One region of the Clostridium omnivorum genome, then DNA from elsewhere that is predicted to be linked to it. Evidence: riboswitches for the same ligand, from Rfam matches in the RefSeq annotation. Region 1 holds a riboswitch; each other region holds the start of a gene.

What was found. A riboswitch is a leader RNA that binds a small molecule or an ion and turns the genes downstream of it on or off. The one in region 1 is predicted to bind lysine.
Region 2: linked by a shared signal. The riboswitch ahead of bsdE14_RS16650 (transporter substrate-binding domain-containing protein) and the one ahead of bsdE14_RS14235 (aspartate kinase) in region 1 are both predicted to bind lysine.
Region 3: linked by a shared signal. The riboswitch ahead of bsdE14_RS15145 (APC family permease) and the one ahead of bsdE14_RS14235 (aspartate kinase) in region 1 are both predicted to bind lysine.

What each region holds. Positions count from the first base shown of each region.
Region 1 is NZ_BRXR01000001.1:3,021,728-3,032,773, forward strand. Features, by position in the region: gene bsdE14_RS14190 (AAA family ATPase) at 1-1,132, shown strand, start outside; gene bsdE14_RS14195 (AEC family transporter) at 1,166-2,104, opposite strand; gene bsdE14_RS14200 (M3 family oligoendopeptidase) at 2,315-4,084, shown strand; gene bsdE14_RS14205 (thioredoxin family protein) at 4,149-4,637, shown strand; gene bsdE14_RS14210 (DUF421 domain-containing protein) at 4,658-5,341, opposite strand; gene bsdE14_RS14215 (DUF4363 family protein) at 5,354-5,725, opposite strand; gene bsdE14_RS14220 (YetF domain-containing protein) at 5,742-6,461, opposite strand; gene bsdE14_RS14225 (DUF4397 domain-containing protein) at 6,609-7,268, opposite strand; gene bsdE14_RS14230 (L,D-transpeptidase family protein) at 7,487-8,182, shown strand; lysine riboswitch at 8,251-8,441, shown strand; gene bsdE14_RS14235 (aspartate kinase) at 8,597-9,796, shown strand; gene lysA (diaminopimelate decarboxylase) at 9,824-11,046, shown strand, end outside.
Region 2 is NZ_BRXR01000001.1:3,530,970-3,542,015, forward strand. Features, by position in the region: gene bsdE14_RS16610 (sensor domain-containing diguanylate cyclase) at 1-67, shown strand, start outside; gene bsdE14_RS16615 (serine/threonine-protein kinase) at 264-827, shown strand; gene bsdE14_RS16620 (PHP domain-containing protein) at 876-1,613, shown strand; gene bsdE14_RS16625 (metallophosphoesterase family protein) at 1,633-2,469, shown strand; gene bsdE14_RS16630 (L-2-amino-thiazoline-4-carboxylic acid hydrolase) at 2,654-3,316, shown strand; gene bsdE14_RS16635 (TetR/AcrR family transcriptional regulator) at 3,421-4,029, shown strand; gene def (peptide deformylase) at 4,164-4,616, shown strand; gene bsdE14_RS16645 (HIT family protein) at 4,718-5,224, opposite strand; lysine riboswitch at 5,512-5,693, shown strand; gene bsdE14_RS16650 (transporter substrate-binding domain-containing protein) at 5,807-6,640, shown strand; gene bsdE14_RS16655 (amino acid ABC transporter permease) at 6,681-7,463, shown strand; gene bsdE14_RS16660 (amino acid ABC transporter ATP-binding protein) at 7,482-8,225, shown strand; gene ybaK (Cys-tRNA(Pro) deacylase) at 8,365-8,835, opposite strand; gene bsdE14_RS16670 (MurR/RpiR family transcriptional regulator) at 8,867-9,619, opposite strand; gene bsdE14_RS16675 (FAD-binding oxidoreductase) at 9,894-11,046, shown strand, end outside.
Region 3 is NZ_BRXR01000001.1:3,200,739-3,211,784, forward strand. Features, by position in the region: gene bsdE14_RS15110 (DUF4097 family beta strand repeat-containing protein) at 1-406, opposite strand, end outside; gene bsdE14_RS15115 (hypothetical protein) at 433-903, opposite strand; gene bsdE14_RS15120 (TerC family protein) at 1,276-1,992, shown strand; gene bsdE14_RS15125 (hypothetical protein) at 2,054-2,662, shown strand; gene bsdE14_RS15130 (hypothetical protein) at 2,809-3,060, shown strand; gene bsdE14_RS15135 (hypothetical protein) at 3,125-3,334, shown strand; gene bsdE14_RS15140 (YhfC family intramembrane metalloprotease) at 3,411-4,184, opposite strand; lysine riboswitch at 4,462-4,636, shown strand; gene bsdE14_RS15145 (APC family permease) at 4,757-6,115, shown strand; gene bsdE14_RS15150 (glycogen/starch/alpha-glucan phosphorylase) at 6,177-8,603, opposite strand; gene glgA (glycogen synthase GlgA) at 8,651-10,081, opposite strand; gene glgD (glucose-1-phosphate adenylyltransferase subunit GlgD) at 10,094-11,046, opposite strand, start outside.

The DNA.
Region 1 (11,046 bases):
TATTAAGCTTGCCGAAATATTAAACAGTGGTAAGGAAAAAAGGGCAAGTATAGACTTGCATAAGGAAGAAATAAAAAAGCTTTCTAATGATAAAGAACCTATTTCCTATTTATCTGAAGTAAGGGAGCAAATAGTAAAACTTAATGAGTTGGAAGCAAATATAAAAAAGCAGCTTGAGGTAGAAAAGGAAAAAGTTAAGCAACTTCAAGAAAAGAATATAAGTGAAAAGCAAGAGGAATTAACTCTAAAACAGCTTTATAAAGATCAAAGTGAAAAGTTAGCAATTTCCTTGAAGGAGAGTTCTTTTGAAAATATAGAAGAAGCACTAGATAATATGCTGGATAAGCAGTCTATGGAAAGTTTGGATAAAAAGATATCAGATTATGGGGAAAGTTATAATAAGGTTAAGCTTCAAATACAAAGCATCAAAGATAAGCTTCAAGGTAAGACAGTAGATCAGGAGCAGTGGGATAAGCTTAAGCTAGAAAGAACAGCTGCTGCTGAAGCATTAGATGAAATGCTTAAGGAAATAGCTAAATGTCAGCAGATTATTGAAGTTATGAAAAGCGAGCTTCAAAAGCTTAAAGGCCTTTTAGATAAGAAAAAGGAGCTTGAACATATAAGCAGTCTACTTGATGATTTGGATAAGCTTGTACAAGGAAATAAGTTTGTAGAATTTGTAGCGCTAAATCAGCTTAGATATATAACTATGGAAGCTTCAAAAAGGCTTAAAGATATAACAAGAGGGCGATATGCACTTGAACTGGACTCAGATGGAAACTTCACTATGAGAGATGATTTTAATGGAGGAGTTGTAAGACCTACTAATACCCTATCAGGAGGGGAAACCTTCCTAACTTCCTTGGCATTAGCTCTGTCCTTGTCCTCTCAAATTCAACTTAAAGGAAGTGCACCGCTTGAATTCTTCTTCCTAGATGAGGGCTTTGGTACCTTGGATAATGAGCTTTTAGAAATAGTAATGAGCTCTCTTGAAAGGCTGCACAGTGATAGATTAAGTGTGGGCATTATAAGCCACGTAGAAGAGCTAAAGAGCAGGGTGCCGGTAAAGCTTATTGTAGAACCAGCAGCTCCAGGGCAAGGCGGCAGTAAAATTAGGATAGATTATACTTAAAATATAAATTAAGAGAGGCTTTGGGCCTCTCTTTTAACTTAATAAAAGCATATATATTGGTATTATAAACATACTAGCTATTGTGGTTACAGCAACCATCATTGCCCCATACTTGTGGTCTGCACCATAAGCTTGAGTTATTATGGCTGTTTGAGTCATTATAGGAAGTCCTGCTTGAATAATAAATACATCCTTCATGAGCATAGGAGCAGATAAAAGGTGGCAGAACAAAAGTACGGACAGTGGTGAAATAACAAATCTACCTATAAGCACCACAAGCATTTCTAAATCAAATTTAATTTCTCTTAAATCAATAGAATATATTATTATTCCAATAAATAGCATTGACAGTGGAGTTGTCAGATTTCCAATGTATTTGCAAGTATCCATTATGAAAAGTGGAAGCTTTATGTTTAGCAATATTAAAATTATAGCTGCAATAAAACCCATTAGTGGAGGAGAAAATATTCTCTTTAATGTTTCTATGGAGAATAAACTTCCTTCAGTTGAACCTCCATCTTTTCTAATATTATAAACTCCTATTGTCCAAAACATAGTGGTGTTAGCAATATAGTAATATAAAACATAAGGAACACTATGATCTCCAAATAGTGCAAGATTTACAGGCAGTCCTATAAAAATTGTATTAGATAAAAAGAACATGCATTGAAAGGTTCCTCGCCTTTTAGCATCAACCTTCACAAGCTTAGATATAATTATACTTAGTGCATAGCATAATATCATTGAAGCAAAGGGAATAACAAGTCCAACCCCAGCTTGTTCAAGTTTTTCTTTTGTGAAGGTTGTCATTAGGTTGGAAATCATAAGAGCAGGCAGGGATATGTTAACTACCAGTTTAGAAAACAACCTAGAAGTACCTTCATCAAACCATTTTTTCCAGGATAATATATAACCTATAGCAATCATTAGAACTATAGTAAGTACACTTTGAAGTGCATTTAAAACAACCAATGAAAAGACCTCCTTTTTATACACCAAATATTATTATGCCATAAAATGCTTTGTAGTGTATAGATTAATAGTGTATTTATTGAGAAATTTATGTTTTGGGTATAATAATGTTAAGAATATGAAAATATTTAACTTTCAGGAAAATATTTGAAGGAGTTATGGAGAACTTAGAGAATTAGATACATAGATTATAATTGCAGGAGGGGTATTATGGATAAAACATGGAGCTTAAAGGAACTTTATAGTTCTTTTGAAGCAGAAGAATTTAAAAATGATATGGTTAAATGCAAGGAATATATAGAAGAGCATAAAGCTAAAATAATGGAAGCTTTAAAGACACATGATAATGAAGTAGGAGTTATTGAAAAGTATATTGAAAGTGAAATAAGGCTTTATAATATTTTTTCAAAGCTTTTGGAATTTGCTAGTTTAACCTTAAGTGTAGAGGCTAAGAATGAAAAGGCAATGTCCATAATGGAAAATTTAGAAAATAGTTTTACAGAGCTAACAGAAGTAGAAGTTAATTTTAAAAAGTGGCTTTACGAAATTAAAAATCTTAATGAATTAATTGAAGGATCAAAGCTTTTAAAAGAACATGAATTCTTTTTAAAGGAGCTATGGGAGAAAAATAGATATCTATTAAGTGAAGCAGAAGAGGTTGTTATTTCAAAGATGAAGAATACAGGTTCTGGAGCCTTTTCAAAGCTTCAAAATACACTTTCTTCAACCTTATTGGTGGATATAGAGTTAGATGGAGAAAAGAAACAGCTTCCATTGCCAGTAGTAAGGAATATGGCGCACAACAAGAATGCGGAAATAAGAAAGACAGCCTATGAGGCAGAGTTAAATTCCTACAAGAAGATTGAAGAATCCTCCGCAGCCTGCCTAAATGGAATTAAAGGTGAAGTTATTACAGTAAACAAGATGAGAGGTTATAATTCAGTATTAGAAGAAACCTTAATAAATTCTAGACTTGATGCAGAGAGCCTTGAGGCAATGTTTACAGCTATGAGAGAGAGCTTCCCTGCCTTTAGAAGGTTCTATTTAAAAAAGGCTGAGATACTTGGTCATAAAAACGGTCTGCCATTCTATGATTTATTTGCACCTTCAGGGGAAGCCCATATGAGCTATACCTATGAAGAAGCAAGAGAATTTATTGTAAAGAACTTTGGAACCTTCAGCAAAGCATTAGCTGACTTTGCAGATAATGCTTTTGAAAAAAGGTGGATAGATGCTGAGCCAAGAGAAGGGAAAAGAGGGGGAGCCTTTTGTTCCAATCTGCATTCAATAGGAGAGAGCAGAGTATTATGCAATTTTTCAGGCAGCTTTAGTGATGTAGTTACTATTGCCCATGAGCTTGGGCATGGTTATCATGGAAATTGCCTAAAGGATGAAAGTATTTTAAATAGTGATTACACTATGCCTATAGCTGAAACAGCTTCTATTTTCTGTGAAACTATCGTTAAAAATGCAGTACTAAAAACTGCCACTAAAGAACAAGCTTATTCAGTACTTGAAGAGAGTATTTCTGATGCAGGTCAGGTTATAGTAGATATTTACAGCAGATTTTTATTTGAGAGCGAGCTATTCAAAAGAAGGGAAAGCTCATCCCTTTCAGTAAAGGAATTAAAGGAAATAATGATTAATGCTCAAAAAGAAGCTTATGGAGAGGCACTAGATGAAAATTATCTACATCCTTACATGTGGATTAATAAACCTCACTATTACTATGCTGAGCGCAACTTTTATAACTTTCCATATGCTTTTGGACTTCTATTTTCTAAAGGACTATATGCTGAATACGTAAAAAGGGGCCAGGAATTTGTTAAAGATTATGATAAGCTATTAGCTATGACAGGCAAAATGAGCATTCCAGAGGTTACAGCTATGATGGGAATAGATATTCACAAGGTTGATTTTTGGAGATCTTCTCTAAAACTTATTGAAGAGGATATTGAAAAGTTTATCAGTTTGGTATAGATTTAAAGGTGAGCATACTAAACAATTAATAGTATCAAAATAAGTTGAAAGGATCTGAGTAATAATGATTAATTTAAATGAAGGTCTAAGTTTTCAGCAGTATTTAGAAAAAAATACACCTGAACAAAGGGAAGCTATGCTAAAAGCTTATGATAATACACAGCTTTCAGAAGAAGGTAAGAAATATATTCAAAGTATTGACAAACCATTAAATATGGTGGTGTATTCAGAAGGTTTTTGCCCTGATTGCGTGGTAACTCTTCCTTTTGTAAGAAGAATGGAAGAATTAAATCCAAATATAAAGATGTTCATATTTGGGCGTGAAGGCAATAAAGAAACCTTAGAAGAAATGGTTGGTACAGCAAGAATACCTACAGTATTATGCTTTACTGAAAACATGGAGCCAAAGGGAGCTTATATAGAGGTACCTGAGGATATAAAGGAAATGATGATGGGTTTAAGCCCAGATAAGCAAAAGGAAATAGTAATGGAATACAGAGCTGGTAAGTTTAATAGTTCTATTGAGAAAAATTTAATAAAGATACTTAAATAAATTAACATATAAGAGCAGGACTAAGTGTCCTGCTTTTTTTTAAACACACTTAAATTCCAAGCTGAATCAAGTTCAGCTAAAGTTACTTCATTGTAAATATCTTTAATCCCCTGACTATGAATCTTATTTATAAGCCAAGCCTCGTCCTTTTTTATATGGCTTAGATTTTCAGTGATTATACTTCCGTCCATAACCAGTGGAAGCGTAAGCTGCTCATTTTGAACCTTTATATTTAAATCCTTTAGTGTTACAGGTGTGTTCTCAGCCTTTGGAAAAACAGAGATGGTGCCTTGAGGTTCAAGAATAGCTGTATTTACTTCTGCCACATTGTCATAACCCTTTTCTCTTAGAAGTCCTTGAAGCTGGTTGAGGCTTATGCTGACTTTCTTCAGTGCATCCATATCTATTTCTCCGTTTTTTATAAGTACGGTAGCAGTATGCTCTAAAGCTGGTGTAAGTTTATTAACAAGAGCAAGCCTGGAGGTTAAGACCATTAATATAACCAATGCACCAGAGCCATAAACGGATTTAACAATTACCTTATCAACTAATGGTTCTGCAGCTACATTTGCAAGAATCATAATGGTAGCAATTTCATAGGCAGTCATTTCTGCTAAGGCTTTTTTACTCATAGCTCTAGTACAGAGATAAGTAAAAAAGTAAACTATTAAAACTCTCACACTGTAGGATAAAACATCAATCATAATTACACTCCTTTAAGGACCTGAAAAGGCTTTGGCTACAAGCTTAAGTGATTCTTTTAGAGCCCCCACATATTCAATAGCGCTGTCCTGCTTATTTTCTAATGTTACTTCCAGCTGACCAAAAACAGCTTCAAAATTTGTATATATTTCAGTGGCATTGTTCATTTGAATTATCTTTCTGTACTTATCATGGGTGGCTTTTAAACTTTTCATGTTCCTATCCGCTTGTTTCCAATTCTTATTCTTAATATTCTGTTCTAAGGTAGTCAAATCACTATTCATAGCTTTATATGGAAGTGCCTTTGCAAATACTATCCATAATAATGCAAAGCACACAACCCATATTATTGCTATAATATGTCTCATATCTACTTTGTCAAACATAATATCAGCTCCTAAGCTATTCTATACCGTACATGCCATGTTTTTCATTAGTTGAACTCTTTAGTGACACATATAAATTGTTTGATGAATCAAGCCCAGCATAGAAAACATCCGATATATTCATTATGCCTTGCTTTTTTAACTGTTCTTCTATCCACTGCACTGTAAACTTTGTATCATCAAGATTTTCATTCATCAGCTTTCCATCTATAATAATGTCCTTGCTCAAACCTTTATAATATGTTGTTATTTTCATATCTGAAGGAGTAAGAGGTTGTTTTTCAGACTTTGGAAGCACAGAGAGAATGCCATCAGTTTCTAATATTGCAAATTCAACTTCAGCTGCATTAAATACGCTTTTTTCTCTTAGCAGCATCATAAGTTCATTAATGGTTACTCGGCACTTTTTCATATTTTCTTCAACCATTTGACCTTGTGAAATAAGTACTACAGGCTCAGAGTTTAATACCTTTCTTGCATTAAAGCTTTTTATATGAAGGTAGGAAGAGGCTATAGCAAGCAGTGCAAAAATAATTAAAGCTGCTGCAGAATACGGAAAAGAATTTATGTCTCCCAAGGCAACTACACCTGTTATAGTGCCTGCTGTGATACCAACAGTAAAATCAAAGAAGGTCATTTGTGAAATAAGCTTTCTTCCCATGAGTCTTGTTAACAGTAAAAGTAACAAATACGCACCAATTGTTCTAAGAAATATATTAATAAAGGCAGTCCACATAGTTAATCTCCTCTCTGTAAACAATATTGCCATACTTATTTTCTTATTTTTAAAGATTTATATGCATAAAAAAACCCTGAAGCTAAATTCAGGGTTTTATAAGATGATGTTATGACTAAGTGGCGGTAAGATTTTTAAAATTTAGCATTATACTTTTAAATAAGTATTACCATCTAGAGGAATAAGAGCCTGTAGTGGAGGTGTTTTATCAGCAAGGCCTACAGCATAGAAAGTATAAATGCGATTAGGTCTAAGATGCTGATTTGGTACATAAAGTATTCTTTCATTACTAGAAGTAAGTCTTAGTTCAAAGGAATAGGTGCCAGGGTCAACTCGAATATAGTCAGCTACTTCCTTGTACTGTAGATTTTTAAATAATACCGTCCCATCACTAAGGGTTAAATTTACACTAGGGGTATTTGGTGATAAGTGAACAAATCTAATATAAACTTTACCAGGCTCAGTTGGAATTATTGGTTCTAATATAGGCTGCAGGCTGAGATTTGGAAGAGTTCCAATAGCTGCAATAGTGAATATGGCCTTAGCTGGTATTTCTAAATTGGTATCTATAACAGGATTTTGGGTTGTTCCAGCAGGATAAACCTTTATATTATAATTTCCATTACTAACAGGAAGATAAACTGAAAAGTCTTTATAGGATAATCTTCTAATTATTAATCTGTTGTTTAAGTAAATATCAACTGAAGGAGCACCTGGTGCTGCATGAAGCACTCTCACATAGGAAACTGGAGCAGCTTCTTCTCTGTAGAGTGATTTACAATAATTATAGTATGGGCAATAAAACATGAATATATGTCTCCTTAAAATATTACTTCATTTGTATTATATGAAACATATTTTAGTTGGTAACCATGAAAAAAATTATATCTATACAGCAGATATGTAAGAAATATATTCCATTCAATATTAGAATTAAATAGTGAGTAGAGGTATATACTAAATTCATGTGCTGATTTACTGCAAAGAAGACTATATTTTAGAGCTGCATGAAATTGGGAGGAGGCATGAATTTGAAAAAGTTTCAAAAAACTATTCTAATTTTGCTATTATATACACTTTTATTTTTTATAATTCCTATAAATGTTAAGGCTTCAAATTATAATTATAACGCTGCTAACAAATATGAAATAGTGATTGAGATAGGAGAAAAAAGGCTATTTCTTGTTGATAAGAATACTAAGCAGGTTATAAAAAGCTATAGTATAGCTTGTGGGAAGGTTGATACCCCTTCACCTCTTGGTACATGGACTATTATAAGCAAAGCAGAATGGAGCGGAGGCTTTGGTACAAGATGGCTTGGTTTAAATGTACCTTGGGGACTATATGGAATTCATGGTACTAATAGACCAGGTTCTATAAGCTCTGCTGCTTCTCATGGCTGCATAAGAATGTTCAATAATGATATAGAGGATCTATATAAATACGTAAATGTTGGAACCATAGTGGTTATTCAATGTGAACTCTATGGAGCCTATAATGGAGGCTACAGATATTTAAAACCTGGAGACAGAGGTGCTGATGTGTTAGAAGTTCAACGATTGTTAAAAGCTAAAGGGTACTATTCAGGTAGTATTGACGGTGTTTACGGGGATGGAATGAAAGCTGGTATTATTCAATTTAGAGAAGAAAATAACTTGGAAACAAGCCATGATATAGATTACAAGTTCTATAAGAAAATAGGAATGGATTTATTTGACTAATTTTATGAGGGTTGCATTTAGTTTTCTTTTGTGTTAAACTGTGCTTAATTTAATACGGTATATGAGTAACCTAGGGTAGAGGCGCTGTAATTAATAGTAGCTTTCAAGAGTGGGCACACTAAGAAGGAGAGCAAAAGGAGTTATGGCCGAAGAAATTTTACTTGGCAAAGGAGATTTCTGGCTTTGCATATAATATATGCAGGGCTGTCACTTAGATATTACGGATTAAAGTCTGTATAAGTGGAGAGCTACAAAGGTAACACTAGTTGCATAGTTTTTTATTAATGCAGCAAAGGTGTTCCTTTGCTGCATTTGTTTTTTTATATAGGTTTAATAATATTCATATAAGATTTCAAATGCCCTGCCTAAGGTCGTATTAATGCTAAATATTACTTATGAAAAGGGGAGATTGAAATGTCTGTAATTGTTCAAAAATATGGTGGGAGTTCTGTAGGAACCATAGAAAAGATTAAAAAGGTAGCACAGAGCGTTATAAAAAAGCATGAAGCAGGCAATAGCATGGTGGTAGTAGTATCAGCTATGGGTGATACTACTGATGAATTAATTGCACTTGCAAAGCAGGTAACAGATAACCCTGACAGAAGAGAACTGGATGCTCTTTTATCTACAGGTGAGATGATTTCATCTTCGCTACTGGCTATGGCGCTTAAAGCTATGGGACACGATGCCATCAGCTATTCAGCATATCAAATTGGAATTAAAACCTCAGGTCAATATGGGAAATCATTAATAGACGATATTGATGGAACTAAAATACGAGAAAGGCTACAAGAAGGGAAAATAGTAATAGTTGCTGGTTTCCAAGGAATAAATGATGAGGGTGATATTACAACACTTGGAAGAGGTGGTTCTGACACTACCGCTGTTGCTATAGCTGTAAAGCTAAATGGAAGCTGTGAAATATATACGGATGTAGACGGAATTTATAGCGTTGACCCTAGAAAATATAGTGCAGCAAAGAAGCTTAAAGAAATTGACTATGAGGAAATGCTGGAGCTAGCAAGTCTTGGAGCGCAAGTTATGCATTCTCGTTCCATAGAGCTTGGTCAAAAGTATAGTATTCCTATATACGTTGGATTAAGTAATAGTGATATAGAAGGAACTGTAATTAGGGAGGTAAAGAATATGAACATGGAAAGTAAACCAGTAACAGGACTTGCAACTAGTGATGAAGATGTGGCTATAACAGTACAAAATATTTCTAATGATATAAATGTTTTATCTAATTTATTTGAAGATGTAGCAAGCAAGAGAATAAATATTGATATGATAAGCCAGACTGCACCAGTGAATGGTACTGTAAATATATCTTTTACTATACCTAAAGATGATTTGAAGGAGTGCCTAGATATAGTAAGTCTGTACTCCGAAGGGAAAAATATAATAATTGATGAAGATATAACTAAATTTTCTATAGTGGGAATAGGTATGAAAACTACCTCTGGAGTTGCTGCTAAGATGTTTAAGCTCTTTAGCAGAAATGATATATTAGTTAAAATGATTACTACCTCAGAGATTAGGATAACCTGTGCAATTAGACAAGAGGATAAGCTTAAAGCCATTAATATTATGGCATCAGAGTTTGAACTATAAAATTCAGCTTTTAAGGTGGTGAAGGATATGGAGTTCTTTGGAACAACGGAAGTTATTAATAATAAGCTTTTTATAGGTGGGGTAAATACCGTGGATTTAGTAGCTCAATATGGTACTCCACTATATGTAATTGATGAAACATTAATAAGAAATAAGTGTAAGAGATATTTTAAAGGGTTTAAAGTAAATGAAATGGGAAATAGAGTTGCCTATGCAGGAAAGGCATTTCTTACAATAGCTATGTGTCAAATTATAAATGAAGAAGGCTTATGCCTGGATGTAGTATCAGGTGGAGAGTTATATACTGCAATTAAAAGTTCTTTTCCTTTGGAGAGAGTGTATTTTCATGGAAATAACAAGACACTTGATGAAATAGACATGGGAGTAAAATATGGAGTAGGTAGATTTGTAGTAGATAATTTTTATGAAATAGAGAGAATAAACGAAGTTGCAGAAAAACATAATAAGGTGCAGAGTATTCTACTTAGAATAACCCCAGGCATTGAAGCTCACACCCATGATTATATTAAAACAGGGCAGATAGATTCAAAGTTTGGATTTACTATCTTAAATGACAACGCTTTAGAGGCAGTACGTAAGGCAGCAGCACTTCCAAATATAAATTTAGTAGGACTTCACTGCCATATAGGTTCTCAGATTTTTGAACTTGAGCCCTATGAAGAAGCTGCAGATGTAATGCTTACATTAATGAGCAGCATAAAAAATAAATTGGGGATAGAGCTTGAAGAGCTAGACTTAGGTGGTGGCTTCGGTATTCATTATAGAATGGGTGATAAGCCTAGAAGTATAGAGGAATTTTGTGAAACTATAATAAGAAGGGCAGAATATAAAGCTTTTGAACTCAATATAAAGCTTCCAAGGCTGGTTATCGAACCAGGTAGATCTATTGTTGGAAAAGCTGGTACTACCCTTTACAGCATCGGCTCTATTAAGGACATTCCAGAAGTAAGAAAATATGTGGCTGTGGATGGCGGTATGACAGATAATATAAGGCCAGCGCTTTATAAGGCAGAATATGAATGTGTAATTGCTAATAGAGTTGAAAGCAGTTCCCATGAAAAGGTGACTATATCTGGTAAGTGCTGTGAATCTGGGGATATACTTTTAAGTGATGTGGATATTCCAAGTGTAGAAAGCGGCGATATACTAGCAGTGCTTTCAACAGGAGCTTATGGGTACTCCATGTCAAGCAATTATAATAAAATACCCAGAGCTGCTGTAGTATTAGT
Region 2 (11,046 bases), 510 kb from region 1:
TTCAGCTGATTCGAAAATGTATAATGAAAAGAGAATTATAAAAAGGAATTTTAAAGCTATAAAGTAAATAATTCATCTAGCATTAAATATAAGCTAATATTTTCTCAAACTGAGATAAATATTAGCTTTTTTATTTGTTAAAATTCTTTATAATATAGCAAACAAGAGAAAATTTAATTGTGTGTAAATGTTACTATGTGAAAAGTTCCAATACTATATTTCAGTCCATATACTATAATTATGATTATGTTATTAAGTGGGTGATGGGTATTACTAAATATTATAATGACTTAAATATAAATAAGCTGGAACTGCTAGGTGCGGGTACTCAAGGTAAGGTATATAGGATAGACAATAAAAGGTGCTTAAAGATTTTTAAGAGCAAAAAACAGTGCAAAGAGGAGCTTAAAACATTAATAATAGCCCAAGGAGACACGCATTTTCCCGTACTTTATCACTTTGGAGAGGACTATATTGTAAGGGAGTGCATAGAGGGAACCGAACTTAATGAATATTTATTAAGTCATAAACTTACTCCTGAGCTTATATTTAAGCTTATAGGACTTTACGAGGCTATGTTTAAGGTGGGCTATACTAGATTAGATGCGGCAATATTTCATGTTTTTGTAACTCCGGAGGGTGAACTTAAGCTTATAGATACTGCAAAAGCAATGAAAAAGGAAGCAGAAATTCCAAGTCTTCTTATTAGTGGCATTGAAAAAGCTGGATATAAAGAGGAGCTTTTTGATTTTTTGAAAAGTAACAGATCGGACCTTTATGAGGTTTGGAGAAAATATACAAGAATTAATTATAAAAAAATGAGCTAAAGTAACATTTTTAAGTGCTGCTTGCCAAGATAAGCGCAGGAGGTAGAGATGTTTTCAAAAGGGGATCTTCATATACATTCCACTGCATCGGATGGTGCACTAAGCCCAGAAGAAATAATTTTACTAGCAAAAGACAGACAGGTTGATACTATTGCTATCGCGGATCACAATTCAGTATCAGCCATAAATGAAGCTGCAGAAGCAGGCAATAAGTATGGTATCTCAGTAATTCCTGCTGTTGAGCTATCTACTAGGTATAACGGTGAAAGCATTCATGTGTTAGGATATTTTAGGGATAGGAGCTATGAAAGCTATAATTTTCAGCAGATTATAACACTTGTAAAAAATCATAAGGCTGTGGAAGCTAGAAAAATCATTGGTAGCCTTAGAGGCAGAAACAGTAATAATCATCTTTCAGTTTACGAAGGAATCCATTTTTTAAGGCTATTTGGAGCTGCTGTGGTGCTTGCTCATCCTGTTCGCATTTCAGAAAAAAACTTGCCAGAGCTTTTAGCTATGCCCTTTGACGGAATAGAAGCAAGATACTGCCTTAGTAGCGAGGATTCAACTAAATTTTTTATAGAAACAGCATTAAATAAATTTTCTTTTTATACTGGAGGCTCAGACTTTCATACCAACAAGATTAGAGATGAAAAGCACTGTATTATTGGAGAGCCATATCTTAATTCATTAGAACTTCAAAGGTTTCTTGTAAATTCTGGAGCCTTGGTGCTTGGTGCTGGTGCGCAAACCAGATGTTTATATAGATGGATTCCTTACTATTAGTATTTTTGGTGGTGAAATAATGAGATTTTTAATTTTCAGTGATTCTAAAGGGAAAGAAAATGGTATAAATGAGAAGGTACTGTCAAGGTTACTAAAGGAGAGCAAGAGACTTAGGCCAGAGCCTGATTTTATTATGCTCGGAGGAGACAATGTAGGAGGCAGCAGCGACATGGATATATATATGGAGCAGCTTCAAAGACTGAGAGCTTTAATAGATATATGTTATCCTGGCATAGCTCTGCTCCCTGTGATAGGAAATCATGAAGTGAATAATGAGCCTGCAGATGACAGCTATGAAAAAATATTTAAGAGTATTTATAATGATGTGCTCCCACATAATTGCCTTCAGGGTTACAACAATACTGTGTATTACTCAGATTATGGAAACACAAGATTTATAGTACTTAATTCCTTTCACTATGGAGAATTAAACAGGATTGGAGAGAGACAGCTGAACTGGCTTCAGGATACAGCTTCAAAGCCAATGAAGAATAAAATAGTTTTTGTTCACTCTCCTGCATTTCCAACAGGAGCTCATATGGGACACTGTCTTGATTTAAATCAAAGGGATAGGGATGCCTTTTGGAACATAGTTGAGAATTGCAATGTAGATATAGTATTTTCAGGCCATGAGCATAATTATTCAAGAAGAAAATGTGGAAGCGTTTATCAGATAATAACCGGAGGAGCAGGAGAGAAGCTTAAAGATAAATACAAGGATAAAAAGGGAGTTATAGAAGGTCCTAAAGCTAAATATCATTTTGTAGCTGTGGATATTGAGAACAGTGGATTAAAAGTGTCAGCAATTGGATTTGATGGTAAGCTTTTAGATGAATTTACAATGGATAAGTACTAATTGGGGCAGTTCTGAGTAACTGCCTCTATTGCTATTATATAGTTTGTAACACATGTATAATTATGGTAAAATATACTGATATATCTTCTAATTTAGTGCTAGAGGAAAGCCTGAATGAAAATCTATAAAGAAAAGATTTTTCCTAAGTTTTAGGTAGGATATTTATATTAGGGGGTGGCAATCAATGAACCTTAAAAGGTTAGTATATATGGTTACTATGCATAGGTCAAAAAAGTATATTGTTAATAAATATGGAGAAGCATTTTGGAAAGATTTTAAGCAAAAGTCTATGAGAATATTGAATAGCATTTTACCTAAGGTTCCAGATATAGGCAACAGCATATTTGCCTTTAACTATGAATTTTGCCCTGCTTATATATCTTGGTATAAAAGCTTTATGGAACTTGGATTAAGCAGTGATGAGGCGTGCAAAGAAATATGGAAAATGAATGAATGCTTAGTTACGATAATCCCAAGCTGGGTTCTGTCTATGTCAGTTGAAGCATACTTAGGCGGGTTTCGTAGAAGTGCAGCAAGGCATGAGCAAAGGATGAAGGAAAATAAGCTTCACCCCTATGATTGGAAAATTGCGTATAGGGAGATAGATGATAATACATTTGAAATTGATATAACAGAATGTGCAATGCTAAAGCTAAGTAAAGACTTTGATGCTCTTGGCATGTACCCAGCTATTTGTAGAATGGACTACCTTTTTTCACACTATATGGGCAGCGGTTTTGAACGTACTAAAACCTTAGGGGATGGTGATAGTTGCTGCAACTGCAGATATCATATGAGGGGAAGTTGTGAATGGGCACCTGAAAAGGGCTTTGAATATAGAAAGTAACTAGTTTATGCTCAATAGTTTTTTTATAGTATAAAAAGTGTTATAATCTTTATTGGAAAATAATTAGTATTAAAAATTCTTTAAAAAGTACGAGGAAATGTAAAATGGTAAAAAAATCATATGTAAAAAAGGATAAGGTTATAGAAGCTGCTATAAAAGTAGTAAGTGAAAAAAGCGTTGAAGAAGCAACAGTACGTGAAATAGCTGAGAGGGCTGGAGTGACAACAGGAACAATTTATCATTACTATAAAAATAAAGAAGAATTACTATATGATGTAATAAATCATTCAGTGCATTTTATATATAAAATCACCGAAGTTAAGGAAGCTAAAACCAAAACTCAAGAAGAACTTGAAGCACAGATTAAAAGTGAAGTTGCACAGCGTTTGTCAAAAATTGAAGAGCAAAAATTACATATAATGCTTATGAGTGATATACTTTCAAAGAATGGCGACATGAAGGAAAAGTCCAAAACAAATTATGAAAATATAATAAGAAAGTCTGCAGAGCTTTATTATAGTTCCTTTGGAGTAGAAAATGAAAAGCTTAGAAGATCAGTTATTTCAATATTGATTGCAGCCCTTGATGGAGTAGCTATACAGCAGTCATTGAGTGTTTTGCCTGAAGAACAGGAAAATTTTATTAAGATATTTAATGACTTTTTCGCGGAGAGTATTCCTCCGTTTTTAGAAAAGCATAAACTGGATAAGTAGATATAATTTTTATTTTTGAAGATTTGTATTTCTACGATAGTTTAAAAAAACGTAAAACAGCAATAAAATTATAGAAAGTATTGCTGTTTTTATTATGTTGAATATATATAAAATAAAGAAGAGGTGTAATTTAAATGGCATTGAGACAAATAAGATTGCAGGATGATGAAATATTAAGAAAAAAGAGCAGAGTAGTGGAAGTTGTTGATGATAGGATAAGACAGATTTTAAATGATATGGCTGATACTATGTATAATACAGAAAATGGCGGAGGACTAGCAGGTCCACAAGTAGGCATATTGAAGAGGCTAGTTGTAATAGATATGGGACAAGGACTAATAAAATTAGTAAACCCAAGAATCATTAATCAAGAAGGAACACAAGAAGTTGTAGAAGGCTGTTTAAGTATTCCAAACACTTGGGGAAAGCTTACTAGACCTGCAAAGGTAACAATACAGGCCCTAAATGAAAACGGAGAGGAAATTACTTTAACAGGTACAGGAGATTTAGCAAAATGCTTTTGTCATGAAATAGACCATTTAGAGGGCATTCTTTTTACTGATTTAGTTACTGAATTTTTAAAGTAATACTATAATACTAAAAGGCTATTCTACTGCTAAATGCATTGAGCAGTAGAATAAGCTTGTTGTATTTTTCACATGTAAATGACTTTTTTAAATATACTGCCCTATAGTTTAAATCCTTTTAATCTCTGTTTATATACTTCTACTGTTTCATCATAATCCATAAGAAGACCTTCTTCTTTGGCAAAGTTTCCAAAGCCTATGGTATCGCCTTTTAGTCTAGGCAAAAGCTGAAAATGCAAATGATTTCTTTTACCGTCGCATATTGTGCACATATATACCTTTTCTGCACCTAAAACTTCTTTATGGAGTTTAATTATTGCATCTGATATTTTTAATATATGTATTCCTAATTCAAGTGGCATTTCAGAAATATCTTCATAATGTTCCTTTGCTACTATAATCGTATGTCCAGTTGCTTTTGGGTATTTTTCAAATAAACATCTTACCTTCTCATCCTCATAAAAAACTAAACCATCATCAGGGAAAATATCTCCTGTTTCGAAATTATAGCAGGAAAAACATATACCTTTTTCCTGCAGCTCTTTTATTTTTTTGAATCTTTGTTTTAGTGCTTCTTTTTCGCCTTTGGATAATTGCTTAACGTACAAAGTAACCCCACCTTTTTACCGTATTAATCAATACATATCCTACTATAATAGAAATGTTATATTTTGTAAACCTACAATTTGGGTGTATTTTTGCAAATTTGAAGTATACAAATTTGATATACTTAACCTACCATTTATTGAGAGTAATTTATATTACAATAGTCAAAAAATATTAAAAAAATTTTAATGTAATTGTTTACTTTTGTAAAAAAGACAAATTACAAGGTTGACAAAGGTAAAATCCTGTTGTAGACTAAAAACATAATTTAATAAGACCTCACTTTTGCAAGTGAGGTAGAGGCGCGGTGTTTAACAGTCTTTAGTGGAGTATGAGAAGCTAAGATGCTAAGGAGAAGGAAATATCGCCGAAGTTTGTAATATTCTCAGTATTACATGCTGGGTCTGCAGTTAAGAACTGCAGGACTGTCTCAATAGACTGCCCGGTTTATTGAGTTGTGCTATCTCATATTGGGAAAGAAGGGGGATTAGGAGTAACTTTGTATATTTACGACCTGAGCTTGCCTCAGGTCTTTTTTGCGCAAAAAAATATCTAAAAATTCAAAAAATAAGGAGATAAGAATTATGAATAGAAAAATATCAGTATTAATAGCAGTATTTTTATCAGCAGTTATGCTGTTTACAGGATGTGGAAAAGGCAATGGTACAAATAAAGAAGTAAAGGGTGGAACTTTTAAAGTAGGTCTTGAAGCTGGATATGCACCTTTCAACTGGACTCAAAAGGATGATTCCAATGGAGCAGTTAAAATTGAGGGAAGCTCAGAGTATGCAGGAGGATATGATATAGAAATAGCAAAGAAAATTGCTAAGGATTTAGGAAAAGAATTAGTAGTTGTTAAAACTGAATGGGATGGTCTTGTACCTGCATTAACTTCAGGAAAAATTGATGCAATTATAGCAGGTATGTCTCCAACAGCAGAGCGTAAAGCAACAATTGATTTTTCAGATAACTATTATAAATCAAATTTAGTAATGGTTGTTAAAAAGGGTGGAAAATATGACGGAGCTACTTCTATTCAGGATTTCAAGGGAGCAAAGGTAACTGCTCAATTAAATACTTTCCACTATTCAGTAATAGATCAGATACAAGGGGTAGCTAAGCAGCCAGCAATGGACAACTTCCCAGCAATGAGAGTTGCTCTTCAATCAGGAATGATAGATGGATATGTTTCAGAGCGTCCTGAAGGCGTTAGTGCTGAAACTGCTAATTCAGCCTTTAAAATGGTTGAATTTAAAACTGGATTCACTACTTCCGATGATGATACTGCAATTGCTGTAGGTGTTAAAAAGGGCAGTGATCTAACAGCAAAAATTAATAAAACCTTAAGCGGAATATCAGAACAAGACCGTAAAGCTATAATGGATAATGCTATAAAGAACCAGCCAGCAGCTAAATAGTTTAATTTAAATTAAGTGCTGCATACTAAGGAGGATAAAGATGAGCTTTGATTGGGTAGTAAAAATTGTACAAAATAACTGGCAAATGTTCCTTCGTGGAGCTGGAATGACACTATATATTTCTTTGATTGGTACTATATTAGGTACTTGCATAGGATTATTAGTAGGAGTAGTACGTACTATTCCTCTTCCTGAGCGAGGGGTTAAAAAAATTATATTTAAGCTTGTTAATCTTATTCTGTCTATATATATAGAAATATTCCGAGGAACACCAATGATTGTACAAGCTATGGTAATTTATTATGGATCAGCTTTAGCCTTCGGAATAGATATGAACAAGGTATATGCAGCACTCTTTATTGTTTCGATTAATACTGGAGCGTATATGTCAGAAATTGTTCGTGGCGGTATTGTTTCAATCGATAAAGGACAATTTGAAGCAGCTGAGGCTATAGGTATGAGGCATATTCAAACTATGACAAGTGTTATATTACCACAGGTAATTCGTAATATTTTACCTGCAACCGGTAATGAATTTGTAATTAATATAAAAGATACCTCAGTACTTAACGTAATCTCTGTAACAGAATTATATTTCCAAACAAAATCAGTTTCAGGAAATAACTTCAGATACTTTGAAACATTCTTCGTTGCTTGCGTAATATATTTTGTTATGACCTTTACAATTACGAGAATTCTTCGTTATATTGAAAGAAAATTAGATGGCCCAGATAATTACATTATGTGTGGCAATCAAATGCAAGTAGAAACTGCTGAGGATGCTCTTCGCAGAACGAATAATAATGATGGACTAGCTTGTTAACGGGAAGGAGGAGAAAGTATGGAAAAAGTAATTGATATTCAACATTTAAGCAAATCCTTTGGAGCTCATGAAGTTTTAAAAGACATAGATTTTTCAGTAAATAAAGGTGAAGTAGTATGTATAATAGGTTCCTCTGGATCAGGTAAATCCACTCTTCTTCGCTGTGTTAACCTTTTAGAGAAGCCAAGCGGTGGCCAAATTATTTATAACGGAGAAAATATTTTAGATGATAAACATGATATCTATGCATATCGTACAAAATTGGGTATGGTGTTTCAACAATTCAACTTGTTTAACAATCACAATGTATTAAGCAACTGTGTTGTAGGCCAAATGAAGGTTTTAAAACGTTCCAGGGAAGAAGCTGAAAAAGTTGCTATGAAATATTTAAAGGTTGTTGGAATGGATAAGTTTATTAATGCAAAGCCAAGACAACTTTCAGGTGGTCAGAAGCAGCGTGTGGCTATAGCAAGAGCTCTTTCAATGGAACCAGATGTTATGCTTTTTGATGAACCAACATCTGCCCTTGATCCTGAGATGGTTGGAGAAGTTCTGAAGGTTATGAAAGAGTTAGCTGAAAGTGGCCTTACTATGCTTATAGTAACTCACGAAATGGGATTTGCTAAAGAAGTGTCAGATCGTGTAGTATTTATGGACAAAGGAGTTATTGCAGAAGAAGGAAGTCCAGAGCAAATCTTCAATAATCCAACTCAAGAACGTACTAGAGAATTTTTAAAACGAACATTACAGAGAGATAACTAAAACTCATAAAAAATATAAATCCATAGGTTAAAGAAATTTAAACTGCTCCTTGTTATTTAGACATAGAGCAGTTCAAATATAAGTTTAGTCTATGGATTTTTTCTTTCTACTGAAGCTATAAATGCTCAGTTAGGATAGCTTAAACAGTAATATCATCTAAGGAAAAGCTTATAATTTTTTTTAGTTCTTCGAGGCTCATTTCAACCTGATATCCAATTTTACCAGCACTGAAAATTATAGTATTAAACTTAGCTGCTGTCTCATGTATTGTTGTAGTAAGGCACTTTTTCATACCTATAGGTGAGCAGCCTCCGTGTACATAGCCCGTGATAGAAAGCAGATCTTTAGATTTTAACATCTCTATGGATTTTTCATTAACTGAGTTTGCTGCCTTTTTTAAATCCAGCTCTTCAGCAACAGGTATTAAAAAAACATAATACTTTTTTGACTTTGCTACTGTCACTAGGGTTTTAAAAACCTGAGCAGGGTTTTGGTTTAGCGCCGCTGCTACTTCAACACCGCTTATTGCATCTGTAGCAGCATAGCTGTGACTTTTATATTGTAGTTTTGCTTTATCTAGTAATCTCATTACATTTGTTTTGTATTCCATAGTATACCTCGACTGTAGTTAACAATAATTTTTATTCCTTTTCAGCTTCAAGCTGATTTTGCTGATTAATTTTCTCTTGTTTATTGTTAGAAATAATTCTTTGGATAACTTCCTCAATAAAAATGAAAAAAACAGTTCTTGACTTTTCATAAGGCTTTAAATCCTCAGGTTGGGGATATTTTGAAAGCCAAAATATTTTATCAAAACTTGAAAGCAATTCAGCATTATATTCCTCAACGATTAATAAAATATCATTTTTCTTCTCTTTAGAAAAGTTATGAATTTCTTCGAAGGATCTGAACTTTCCAGTTGCAGAAAAAATAACAAGAAGGCTATTTTCATCAAGCAGATTTTCAGCAGAAATTTCATCTTGTACAGCAATAACAAATTTATTTGTAGCCATGCGCAATTTGTATTCGAAATATTGTGTACAAATAAAGGATGGCCCGTAGCCAAAAAACACTATTTTTTCGTGAGAATTCATAATTTCTATAAATTCATCAACTATTGCTTCGTCAAAATCATCAATAAATTTCTTTAATCTTTCCAGTTCTTCATATGGCTTCTTATGAACTATTTCTTTTCCATACAAAAAGTCTATATACTGCTTATAATTATTAAAACCTAACTTTTTTACAAATTTAGAGATTTTAGATACTGAACACTCACAGACTTCAGCAGCCTGGTTAATTGTAATTGGTGGATTATCCTTTGAAAAAGCCTGAAGCTTTTCATAAATTTGCATTTCTAATGGATTCAGTTTGTTTATATTCACATTTATCATAGTTTTTAATAGATTATATATCTACTCCTTATTTTACTAAGTAAAAAACAGTTACTTGTATTTTGATTTTAGCACTTGTAAAAGTGTTAGTAAACCCTATAGATAAATTAAAATGAGAATGATTACAATATAGCGATGTGGAAAATTTTCCGAATAAGTAATGAAAATAATAAAAAAATAAAAAATTTTCCGAAAAAATATTGACTCTTGTCCATATAAATAGTATTCTAAAATTGTAGAAGAAATTAAGCAAAAAAAGGTAGGAGGAATATAGATGGATAAAGAAAAAGTATTAGTTGATTTAAAAAACATGTTGTTAGAAGAGCAAATCAATACAAATTATGATGATTTATATGATGCAGCAGCGGACAGATATAAAAAATACGCAAAGGCTAAAAAGGTATTAGATGTTCCAGTGCCTACAGCAATTGTATATCCAAAATCTGTAGTAGAGGTAAGAAAGCTTTTGGTTTACTGTAATGAAAACGGTATCAACGTAATTCCTAGAAGTGGTAAAACAGCAACTGAAGGCGGTTTAGAGAACTGGAAGGAAATAGCCATTGTCATCGATGGTAAAAATCTTAATAAGATCATAAAAATAGACCCTTATAATATGGAAGCAACAGTACAGGCAGGTGTACCACTGCAAGTATTAGAGGATGAGCTTAGAAAAATAGGATATACAGCTGGTCATTCCCCACAATCAAAACCAGTGGCTCAATATGGTGGACTAGTAGCAACTAGAAGTATAGGACAATTCTCCACTCTATATGGTGGAATTGAGGATATGGTAGTAGGTCTTGAATGCATATTCCCAGATGGACATGTTGCAAGAATTAAAAATGTTCCTAGACGTGCTGGAGGACCAGATATAAGACATATTGTTATAGGTAACGAAGGAACCTTATGTTATATAACTGAAGTCACAGTTAAAATATTCAAGTTTTTCCCTGAAAATAATAGGTTTTATGGATACCTTGTAAAAGATATTGATACCGGGATTAAGGTATTAAGGGAAGTTATGGTGAATGGATATCGCCCATCTGTTGCTCGTACTTACTCAGAGGAAGATGCAAGACAACACTTCTATCATTTTTACAAAGGTAAATGCGTTTTGATATTCATGGCAGAAGGTAATAAAGGCATGGTAGAGGCTATATCTAGTGGAATAGAAGAAGCAGTTGAAAAATACAAAGATGGTATTGTTGAACAAGTGGACAGCAAACTCATTGAAGATTGGTTTAATCACCTTAATTGGTCACAGCAAGATATCGATGATGAAGTCCAAGGAATGATTGATAATGATAAGCATGATGGATTCACTACCGAAATTTCAGCTAATTGGGAAGTGATACCGCAAATTTATTACAATGTTATTAATAGAATTAGAAATGAATTCTCCCGTGCAAATGACTTAACTATGTTAG
Region 3 (11,046 bases), 180 kb from region 1:
TTGTACCAAATTGATTTTCAACAACTAGCGTATTTTTGCCATTAGCATTAATTGTTAAGTTCTTCTTGAAGCTTTCCTCATACCTGTAATTGTTTATTGAAAAAGGTATACCTGAGAAATTTATGTGACTATTAATTTTAGTTAATGTAAAAGCTCCTGTACAGTACAAGATAATTAAAATGATAGCAAATATACTAAAACCATCAAATCTAATTTTTGAATCTTCACCTTTTACTATTACTCCGCTTAAAAGTAATTCAATACCTAATAAAATTATTGCTATTGGCCACCAGCTAAGTACTTGTGTTACTGTTATTATTCCTGAGGTTCTTGCTATAAAGAAAGCTGAACCAAGAACTATAAGTAAAAGTCCCAGAGTAAGGGTACCTACTCTCCATCTTCTCATTCTTTAACCCCCTATTTACATAATTATTAATATTTTTTACTTCCTAGTAATAATTTAATCCCTAAAGCAACAAAGATTAATGAAACTAAACCTGTTTGAAGATAATTTCTTACGTTCCAGCTTATTAATGTGTCAAGAATAGGAAATACAATTTTATCAATTAAAGCTATACATCCAACAGCAATTAAAATGATTCCTAAAAATTTGCTAGTATTTTGCGACGAATTACTTTTAGAGTTAAGCCAAGTTATAATATCAAGATCTTTATCTTCAGGCGGTATTTCAGATTTTGCCTTTTCTCTTACGTCAAACATTGCATAAAACCATATGATTGGTATAATAATCCCAAAGAATCCTATGTGTAGCCAATCATTTAAAAAAATAGTTAAAAAGAAAAGCGCCATTATTTGGATTCCCTGTTTTTGAAGCCCCAAGTACATATGTCCAGCCCCTGGTAAAATTGAAAAAAACATTGCAGTTGATTTTTGATTTCTCACTAAAAACATCCCCTTTATTAATTAACTGATTATGTAATAATTGTATTACACAATCCTTAAGAAAAAGTACAATAAAATCTTAAGAAAGTCTTAACAAAAATCTCAAATTAATGAATTATGTTAATGTTTTATCAGTGACTTAATAATATCATATCTCATTTTTTTGCACATTTAAACACTTTGTGTAAAATTTTAATAATTTTGGAATATAAATAATATGTAATAGATTACTCACATATAATGAATAACGCAGGAAGGTTTTACTCTATGGTTAATGATGGTAATAAAGCTGGACAGGTTTGTTAAAAAAAGATAAAATAATCATAGTTAGATGCGTTTAAGCTTATAAGAGTATAGTAAAGGTGGGGGAAAATGGATAATTTAGCTGCATTCATCATAGGTGCTCTTCAAATAACACTGCTAGATCTTACTTTGTGTGGGGATAATATCGGAGTAATTGCTTTAGCAACTAGAAATCTTTCTGATAAATTTGCTAAAAAGGCAAGTTTTTTTGGAATTATGGGGGCTATACTGCTAAGAATTATTTTTGCATGCGCTATTACTCTAATTTTAAATATACAGTGGATTCCGATAAAATTACTTGGTGGTCTGCTGCTTGTTAAAATTACTTGGGATTTCATAAAACCTCAGGAGGAGCCCTTGCACAGAAGTGAGGTTGATTCCGCAAGTAGATTTTGGGATGCAGTTAAGGTTATTATAATAGCAGATATAAGTATGAGCCTAGATAATGTGCTAGCTATAGCTGGAGCTGCTAATGGAAATGTATTACTTATAGTATTTGGTATATTGCTTAATGTACCTATAATATTCTTTGGAAGTCAGTTTGTGGCAAATCTAATGAAAAGGCATCCTATAGTTATTTATGTGGGTGGAGCAATATTAGCTCATACTTCTTTTAATATGATCTTAGAAGATAATTTAACAAAAAGGTTTTTAGTTTTACCACAAAGTTTTAATGTGATTTTTCCACTTATCATGGCAATTCTAGTGCTTTTGTATGGCTATATATATTTAAATTTTATGCAAAAAACACAAAAGATAAAAGCTAAAAGAAAACATATTTCTTGAAATAACATATTTCTTATATTAATTTTAATATTATATATAAGAAATAGGTTTGGAGGAAAAGATGGGGAAAAGGAATATGGATAATATTGATAAAGATAATTTGTGCAGTAATGATGCTTCAAATACTAGGCCCAATGAAAACTGTGCTAATGATGATATAAACCGTAGTGATGCTGAAAGTGAGTTTCAGGAACCATTTATAATTGAAGAGAGTGTGAAACAAATAAATCAGGGTAAAAAGCAACCACAGGAAAGTGTACCCATCGAGAAAGCTAGTACTGCTAATCAAACACAACAAGCTCAGCAAGCACAACCAAGTCAGAATACAATAAATGATAATATAAGTAGTGCTGCCAATCTTCTTGAAAATCTTAATACTATAAAGGAAGATATTATAAAGCTTCCATTAAATCCTGCAGAAAAGGATTATATGGATGTATATGTATTTCCTCTATTGAATGTCTTACTTGATCTAAGCACTACTTCTTTAAATCTATCGAGTACAACCTCAAAATTGGCAGTATCCTATGTGACCACTCCGAAGATTTCTAAGCTAAAAGATACAGAACATATGGTATATGATATAAATGATAAATGTGAAGATGTATACAAAGTATTAAAGCAGAGAATTAATTTTGTTTTAAAGTGCATAGATAAATGTGAAAAGTAATCCTTTTGATTTCGTCAATGGGATTATTTTTTTATTTAAAATAATTATTATGTAAAAGAATATGATTAAATTACTTTGTTTTCACAAATAATATCAATAGGGTGCTTACAGTTTGCACAATATTTCCACTGAAAGGAGAAAGGAAAATGACACAATATTATATGCAATGTGGTCATACAGCAAGCTCCTATGATGAAAACAATAATCCAATTTGTGCACTTTGTACTGGTTCTCATGATGGATATAACCAAGTTTTTCATCCAAGATGGGAAGGACGACAAGCTCAGTGTATTTATTGTGATAACACTACTGAAAGCAGTGTAGATCTACCATATTTTGCATATCAGCCACAACAAAATGCAGATAGTTATTACTGCGGATGCAAAGATTGGATGTAAAAAAATTTTAATTAATGTTCCAAAATCCCCTCTATGAGAATATAAATAATAAGGAGGGGGTTTTATGGATTCCTTTTATAGAGAAGATATATCTAATTTTATTCACAGTAAATGTAGAGTAACTGAAGAGGAACTTTTAGAAAAGTTTAAAGATTTAACCTTAGAGGAATTAAGAAAAGAATTGTATATATTAGAGTTTATTGTGGATAAACCAGAAATATATTATATTGACGGAAAGTATATAAGCAAGCACTGCAAGCACCTAGAAACATAATGTATAAATATAGACACAGTATAATTAGTATTTAAGCACTAATTATACTGTGTCTTAGTTTTTGTTATTATTTATTTTAAGTGTTTAAATTCTTAAAAATCTCTTTGGACTTTACAATAAATATAAGCATTGCTATAGAGAATATTGCAAAGAAGCCTTCAACAAACCATATATTATTAAGTATATGTACTTGAGCAAGGCCCGCCGGGAAGTCCATTACTGCATGTGCTATAATTGCAATTAATAGATATATAGGCTTTTTAGACTTTACTGAATAGATCACTATTAAAGAAAAACCTAAGTGAGCTATTATAGCAAACAATCTTTCAAATGCACCTAAAGAAGTTAAAGCAGGAGTGGCGCTTATGAGAGAGCTTTTTATTGCAGCAATTGTTGCTGCAGGTGCTTTACCACTCAATGTTTTTTCAAAAAGCCCAGCGTTGATGAGTTTTGCATAAAAAATATAAGTTAAGTTACCAAAGCATGCCAGTAATATGGCCTCTATACCTCCGTGACCAATTCCAAATGCTATACCATCCTTCCACTCTGTTTCTTTCTTCATAAATAGTTTCATTATAATATATCTTCCAACCTCTTCAAAAACACCAGCAGCTAATGCGCCATAAATAGCAAATAGTAGAGGCGCAGTTATCAAATTGTTATTCATTACAAACACATGCATGAGTTTTTCTAAGATTTGTGAAAAAACTATAAAGGTTAGTACGCCAAGTATAACTGGTTTAACGGATATCTTATCTTTTAATTTGAAAAAGATAAATAAACCAATTGGAAATAGCAAGGAAAAGATAGCTGCAAAGGCCATCATATAGATGACAGAATTACTTACCATTGTATTTTACCCCCCAAAAAATTAATAACATTATATTTTTACCTATATTTAAAGCTTATAAAGTATAATTCCTTTTTATGTATTTAAACTATGTTATGATAATTATACTATAAAATATTAGAAGTATGTGAATGTATAAAATAATTTTTATATTGATACATATGCTAAGAAATGTATAAAAAATACATGATTTTCTGTTTTATGCATAAATATTTAATTAACCCTTGACTAAACTAAAGTTCTAGTGCATAATAATAAACGAAAAGAATGAGTAAATAACCAAGGTAGAGGTGCGATACTTATTAGTACTGTTGTGAAGTTAAGCGCGTTGAAGCAGCAGGAAAGGAAATATCGCCGAAGCGTACAGTAAATGCTTTAATACTGTATAGCTGGTTTTGCATAGAATATGTGCATAACTGTCACAAGTTTTCTTGTGGAGAGCTATCATTCAAATAGATTTAGGTCGTTTGTTTTTAATGCGATTTAAAGCCTTGAGTGTACGCGCTCAAGGCTTTTTTATACTCTCGCTGGTAATTTACTTATCGGAAAAAACTGATAAGGAGGACGTAACTATGGAACAAAATACAAAATTAAAGAAGGATATAGGGCTTGTAATTGCCACAGCTCTAGTAGCTGGAAATATGATGGGATCGGGTATATTTATGTTGCCTGCAACTTTGGCGGACAAGTCAGGACCAGGAGCAACTATGTTTGCATGGATAGTTACAGCGCTTGGGTCAATATTTTTAGCATTATCCTTTGCTAGACTAGGAACAAAGGTACCAAAGACTGGAGGACCTTATGAATACTCAAAGCTTGCCTTCGGAGATTTCATGGGTTTTATGAGTGCATGGTTATATTGGAATGGATCATGGATAGGTAATGCTGCAGTAGTAATAGCAGTATCTAGTTATGCAGGAAAGCTAATACCTGCCATAGGAAATAGCCAATTAGGAGCATTTTTATTTGCGTCAATAGTACTATGGATATTCACTATAATAAACATATTTGGAGTTAGAAAAGCAGGTAAGATTCAGACAACAATAACATTCTTTGAATTAGGACTATTTTTATTATTTATAATTGTAGCTGCACTACACTTCAATGTATCAAACTTATTACCACTATTCCCTGCTGAAAAAGGACTAGGCACAATGCCAAGTGCTGCTACTTCAACACTTTGGGCATTTGTTGGTCTTGAAAGCGCATCTATAGCAGCAGGTGAAATTAAGAATCCTGAAAAGAACGTAGCAAAGAGTACTATCATCGGAATCATAATTGTTGCTGTTATGTATATGGCAATTAATTTCTTTGCAATGGGTGCAATGCCAAATGGAGCACTTGCTAAGAGCAGCGCACCATTAGCAGATATTTTATCTCAATATTTTGGTTCTGGAATTACAAACTTTATAACTATTGGTGCTGTAATCAGTATTCTAGGAACTACAGTTGGATGGCTTCTATCTACAGCTCGTGTAGCATATGCAGCAGGAAAGGATGGAATGTTCCCTGAATTCTTTGCAAAGGTTCATCCAAAATATAATACACCTTATGTAGCTATAATTATAGGATCTGTATTAGTTAATGTACTTTTATTATTGAACTATAATAAAACCACAAATGCAGCTTTTAACTTTATAATACTATTAGCAACACTATCTTTCTTGCCAATATATGCAATGACTTCGGCAGCAGATATGATACTAATAGTTAAAAAGGAAAAGAATTTCAACTTGTGGAATTTTATAAAGAATTCTTTTATACCACTTGTAGGATTTCTATATGCATGCTGGACAATCTATGGTTCAGGTGCAGAAACAGTAATGTATGGATTCCTTCTAATGCTAGCTGGGGTACCATTCTATATTTATATGACCTTAAAGAATAAAGAGAGATGTGATTCAATAAGAAATTTTGATAAGATTGCTTAATAGTAATTTTGAATAAATTGTTAAAAAGGACTACCTCATTTTTTGTGAGATAGTCCTTTTATTATAGAATTATTTCCTGAGTATTCCAAATCTCCTTTGAATATTCACGTATAGTGTTATCACTGGAGAAGATACCCGATTTAGCGATGTTTGCTATACACATTTGCTGCCATTTATCCTTTTGTTTATAGTAGCTGTCTATTTGATTCTGAGCTTTTACATAGGAGTCAAAATCTTTAAGTACAAAATATTCGTCGTTGTTGTAAATTAAATTGTCATAGAGCATATTAAATTCAGAACCAGCAACCCCAAGAGATCCATTCATAATTTGATTTATTATGCAGTTGATTCTTCTATCATTATTAAAGATTTCTCTAGAAGAGTATCCTCCATGTTTGTAGTAATCCAGGACTTCGTAATCCTTTAATCCAAAGATTACAATATTCTCATCACCAACAGCATCTTTAATTTCAATATTTGCGCCATCCAAAGTGGCTATGGTTACAGCTCCATTCATCATAAACTTCATATTACCAGTACCTGAAGCCTCTTTAGTAGCAGTTGAAATTTGTTCACTCACATCAGAGGCAGGAATAATCCTTTCAGCTAAGGAAACTCTATAATTTTCTAGAAAAACTACCTTAATTTTATTGTTTAATTGAGCATCGTTATTAACCATGAAAGCTATGCTGTTAATTAGTTTTATTGTCTGCTTAGCTAAATGATAACTAGGAGAAGCTTTTGCTGCAAAGAAGAAGGTTCTTGGTACTATATCTAAATTTGGATTCTGTTTTAATCTATTATATAAGTCAAGGATGTTAAATACATTAAGTATTTGTCTTTTATAGGCATGAAGTCTTTTAACTTGAACATCAAAAATAGAATAAGGGTCAACTTTAATGCCATATTTTTTATAGATATCATTAGAAATCTCAATTTTATTATTTAGTTTGACCTTGGCAACTTTATCTCTAAAGGCACTATCATCTTTATAGGGGAGAAGAGATGATAGATTATTTGGACTTTTTATCCAAGAATCACCTATAGTTTCAGTTATTAAATTAGCAAGCTCAGGGTTTGCCTGAAGCAGCCATCTTCTATGAGTAATTCCATTAGTTTTATTATTAAATTTATAAGGAGAATAATTATAGAAACTTGAGAGTTCTTGTTTCTTTAATATTTCTGTGTGAAGCTTAGCAACTCCATTTACTGAATGGCTTCCTACAATTGCAAGATAGGCCATTCTAATTTGATTATCTTTTATAATAGCCATTTCATTAATTTTGTTCCAATCACCATGGTATCTATCCAATACTTCTTCACAAAATCTTTTGTTTATTTCTTCAATTATCATAAAAACTCTAGGTAGAAGCTTTTTAAACATATCTACTGGCCATTTTTCAAGGGCTTCAGCAAGTATTGTATGATTTGTATATGCAATTGTACTTGTAGTTATTTTCCAGGCTTCGTCCCAAGACAGCTTTTCCTCATCTATTAGTATTCTCATAAGCTCTGGTACAGCTACTGCTGGATGGGTATCGTTTATGTGAATTGCTGCAAAATCATTTAATTCCTTAATTGAGTGACCAGTTTTCTTAAATCTCCTTACAATACTCTGCAAACCAGCACTTACAAAAAAGTACTGCTGTTTTAATCTTAAAAGTCTGCCTTCTATGTAGCTGTCATCAGGATATAAAACTTGTGATATGGATTCAACAGAAGCCTTATATGAGCTAGCTTTAGAATATTCTCCCTTGCTAAAGGAGAAAAGGTCAAATTCTGTGTCAATTGGTTCGGCACTCCAAAGCCTTAAAGTGTTGACTGAATTATTATCATATCCAATAACTGGAGTGTCATATGGAACAGCCCTTACTGCATCATAGTTCTCATGTATAAAGGAAAGTCTTCCATTAATTTGGCTAATTCGTATGTTACCTCCAAATCTTACTTCAACAGATTTATTTTCTTTACGAATTTCCCATACATTTCCTTCTTTTAGCCAATTATCTGGAACTTCAACTTGATAACCATTTATTATCTTCTGTTCAAAGAGTCCATGATTATATCTAATACCACATCCGTGGCCTGGTATGCCGAGGGAAGCCATGGAATCTAGAAAGCATGCAGCAAGTCTCCCAAGCCCGCCATTTCCAAGGCCAGCATCATTTTCTAACTCTTCAAGCTCTGAAATATTAATTCCTAATTCTTTAAGGCCTTCTTCACATAGTGAATATATTCCTATGTTTAAAAGATTACTCTTTAAAAGTCTTCCGATTAAAAACTCCATAGAAAAGTAATACACTTGTTTAATATTATTTTCAGTGTAATAATTGTTTGAATTAACCCAGGCCTCAGTAATATAATCTCTTACAAGCCCACCTAAGGCCATATATATGTGAAGCTTTGGGGCGTCTTCTATTTCTTCAGCAAAAGTATTCATAAGTTTTCTTTTAAAATCAAACTTGAATTTTTCTATATTTAACCTCATAATATCCTCCAAATTGCCGATATTTGCTTATAATCTTAACTTTATATTTACTGCAAAGATGAGTATAGTTCAATATATTTTTTAGCAGAAATGCACCAGCTGTTGTCCTCGGTTAATGCTCGTTTAATTAGATTATTAAATACAGGTTTATTTTCATATAGACTTACTGCTCTTTTTATTGTATAGAGCATGTCATGAGCATTGTAATTACTAAAAGAAAAGCCATTACCTTCTCCAGTAACTTCATTAAAGGATATTACTGTATCCTTTAAACCTCCAGTTTCCCTAACGATAGGAAGTGTACCATATCTTAGTGCTATAAGTTGGCCAATTCCGCAGGGTTCAAAAAGAGAAGGCATTAGGAATAAATCAGAACCAGCATAGATTTTCTTCGCAAGCTCATTATTAAAGCATATATTTGCCGATAGCTTATCAGGATATTTTCCAGCGTAGTATCTAAACATATCTTCGTAGGTAGGTTCACCAGTGCCTAGCACTACAAGCTGAATGTTTAATTGAAGTATTTCTTCAATTAAACAGCTTATTAGGTCTATTCCCTTTTGTGATGCGAGCCTTGTTACCATTCCAATCATAGGGATATCCTTGTTTACAGGTAAATTAAGCTGCTCCTGGAGCTTTGTTTTATTAAATAATTTGTTCTCTATATTGTTTTCATCAAAATTAAAGAATATTTCCTTATCTTTTCTAGGATCATACATAGTTGTATCTATACCATTTACAATACCGGATAAATCATTGCTTCTTGCACATAACAAGCCGTGAAGGCCTTCGCCATAGAAGGCTGTTTTTATTTCTTCGGCATAAGTATTACTTACAGTGGTAATTTTATCAGCAAAATTTAATCCGCCTTTCATAAAAGAAACACCATCATAGTATTTTAATTTATCTTCTGTAAAATACTCATCACCTAAGGATAAAAGTTCTCCCAAAATCTCTTTTGAGAATACACCTTGATATTGTAAATTGTGAATTGTAAATATTGTTCTAATGTTTTTATAGTTATTTTTCCAGGAAAAGTGCTCCTTCATTAGAGGAATTATCATTCCTGTATGCCAGTCGTTACAGTGAATAATATCTGGTGTGAAATTATCCATTGTATCAATAGCCTCAAGCACCGCTCTGCAAAAATAAGAGAATCTTTCTCCGTCGTCGTAGTACCCATAGGAAGCTGGTCTTTTAAAATAGTATTCATTATCTATAAAGTAATAGGGAATTCCTTCATATTCAAGATATTGAAGTCCTCCATATTGATTTCTCCAGCCAACAGGTACATTAAAGGTACTTAGTGTTTTAAGCTTTTCCTTAAAGGAGTTAGCCATAGTACCGTACTTAGGTATTATTACTCTTACATCTACTCCTAAACTGCGAAGAGTCTTTGGCAGTGCATAGGCTACGTCACCTAGGCCTCCAGTTTTAATAAATGGATGAGCTTCAGAGGCTACAAATAATACTTTCATTGCAAATCTCCTTTAAAATAAAGTTTTTTTCTCAAGTACAAGTGGCATGTTTTCATGGCCTATTAAATCGTTATGTGCTTCTACTTCTACGTTTTTGTCTATAATAACATTGGAGAGGTTAGCATTCCCACCAATAATACAATTTTGCATTATAATACAATTTTTAATATTAGCATTCTTTTCAATGTTAACTCTTCTAAAAATAATACTATTTTTAACAGTACCTCCAATGATGCAGCCATTAGCTATCAAAGAGTTTGAAACCTTTGAAGTATTTTCATATTTAGTAGGAGCTTCATCTTGAACTTTAGTATATACTTTGCCATTTTTGAAGAATAAGTCCCTATTTATCTCAAGGTTAAGCATATCCATATTGGCTTTATAAAAGCTATTTATGGAGTTTATACATGCTGCATACCCATTAAATTCATGGTTATTAATATAGTAATTATTAATGTTTTTATATACTGCATCCTTTAAAGTTGTGTACATTCCTGTTTTTATGCCTTTTAAAACTAAATCTATTAAAACCTGTTTTTTCATAATAAACATTTCCATAGAAATTTTGCAATCAGATGGTGAGCCTATATTTCTTCCGACACTAATGACTTTTCCGCTGCTATCTATGTTTAATATATCACAGTTGTTAAAAAGGTTGTTTCCACCATCTATAGATTTGTATATTACAGTAATGTCTTTACCTGACTTTTCATGAAATTCAACTGCTTTTTCATAATCTATATTACATATCATATAGGAAGGGGAGATTATTACATTGTTTTCTTTGCTTTTATATAAATAATCCATATTGCTTTCAAGAAGCTTCATATCATCTGTACAACCGTTATAGCTGAATAGAAAAATACCACTTTTTTTTCTATCTAAATCCCAAGGCTTTCCTGAACCAATATGATCTAGTAGTGACCTAGATTTTGTTTCAGTAAAAATTCCTATGTTTGTTATTC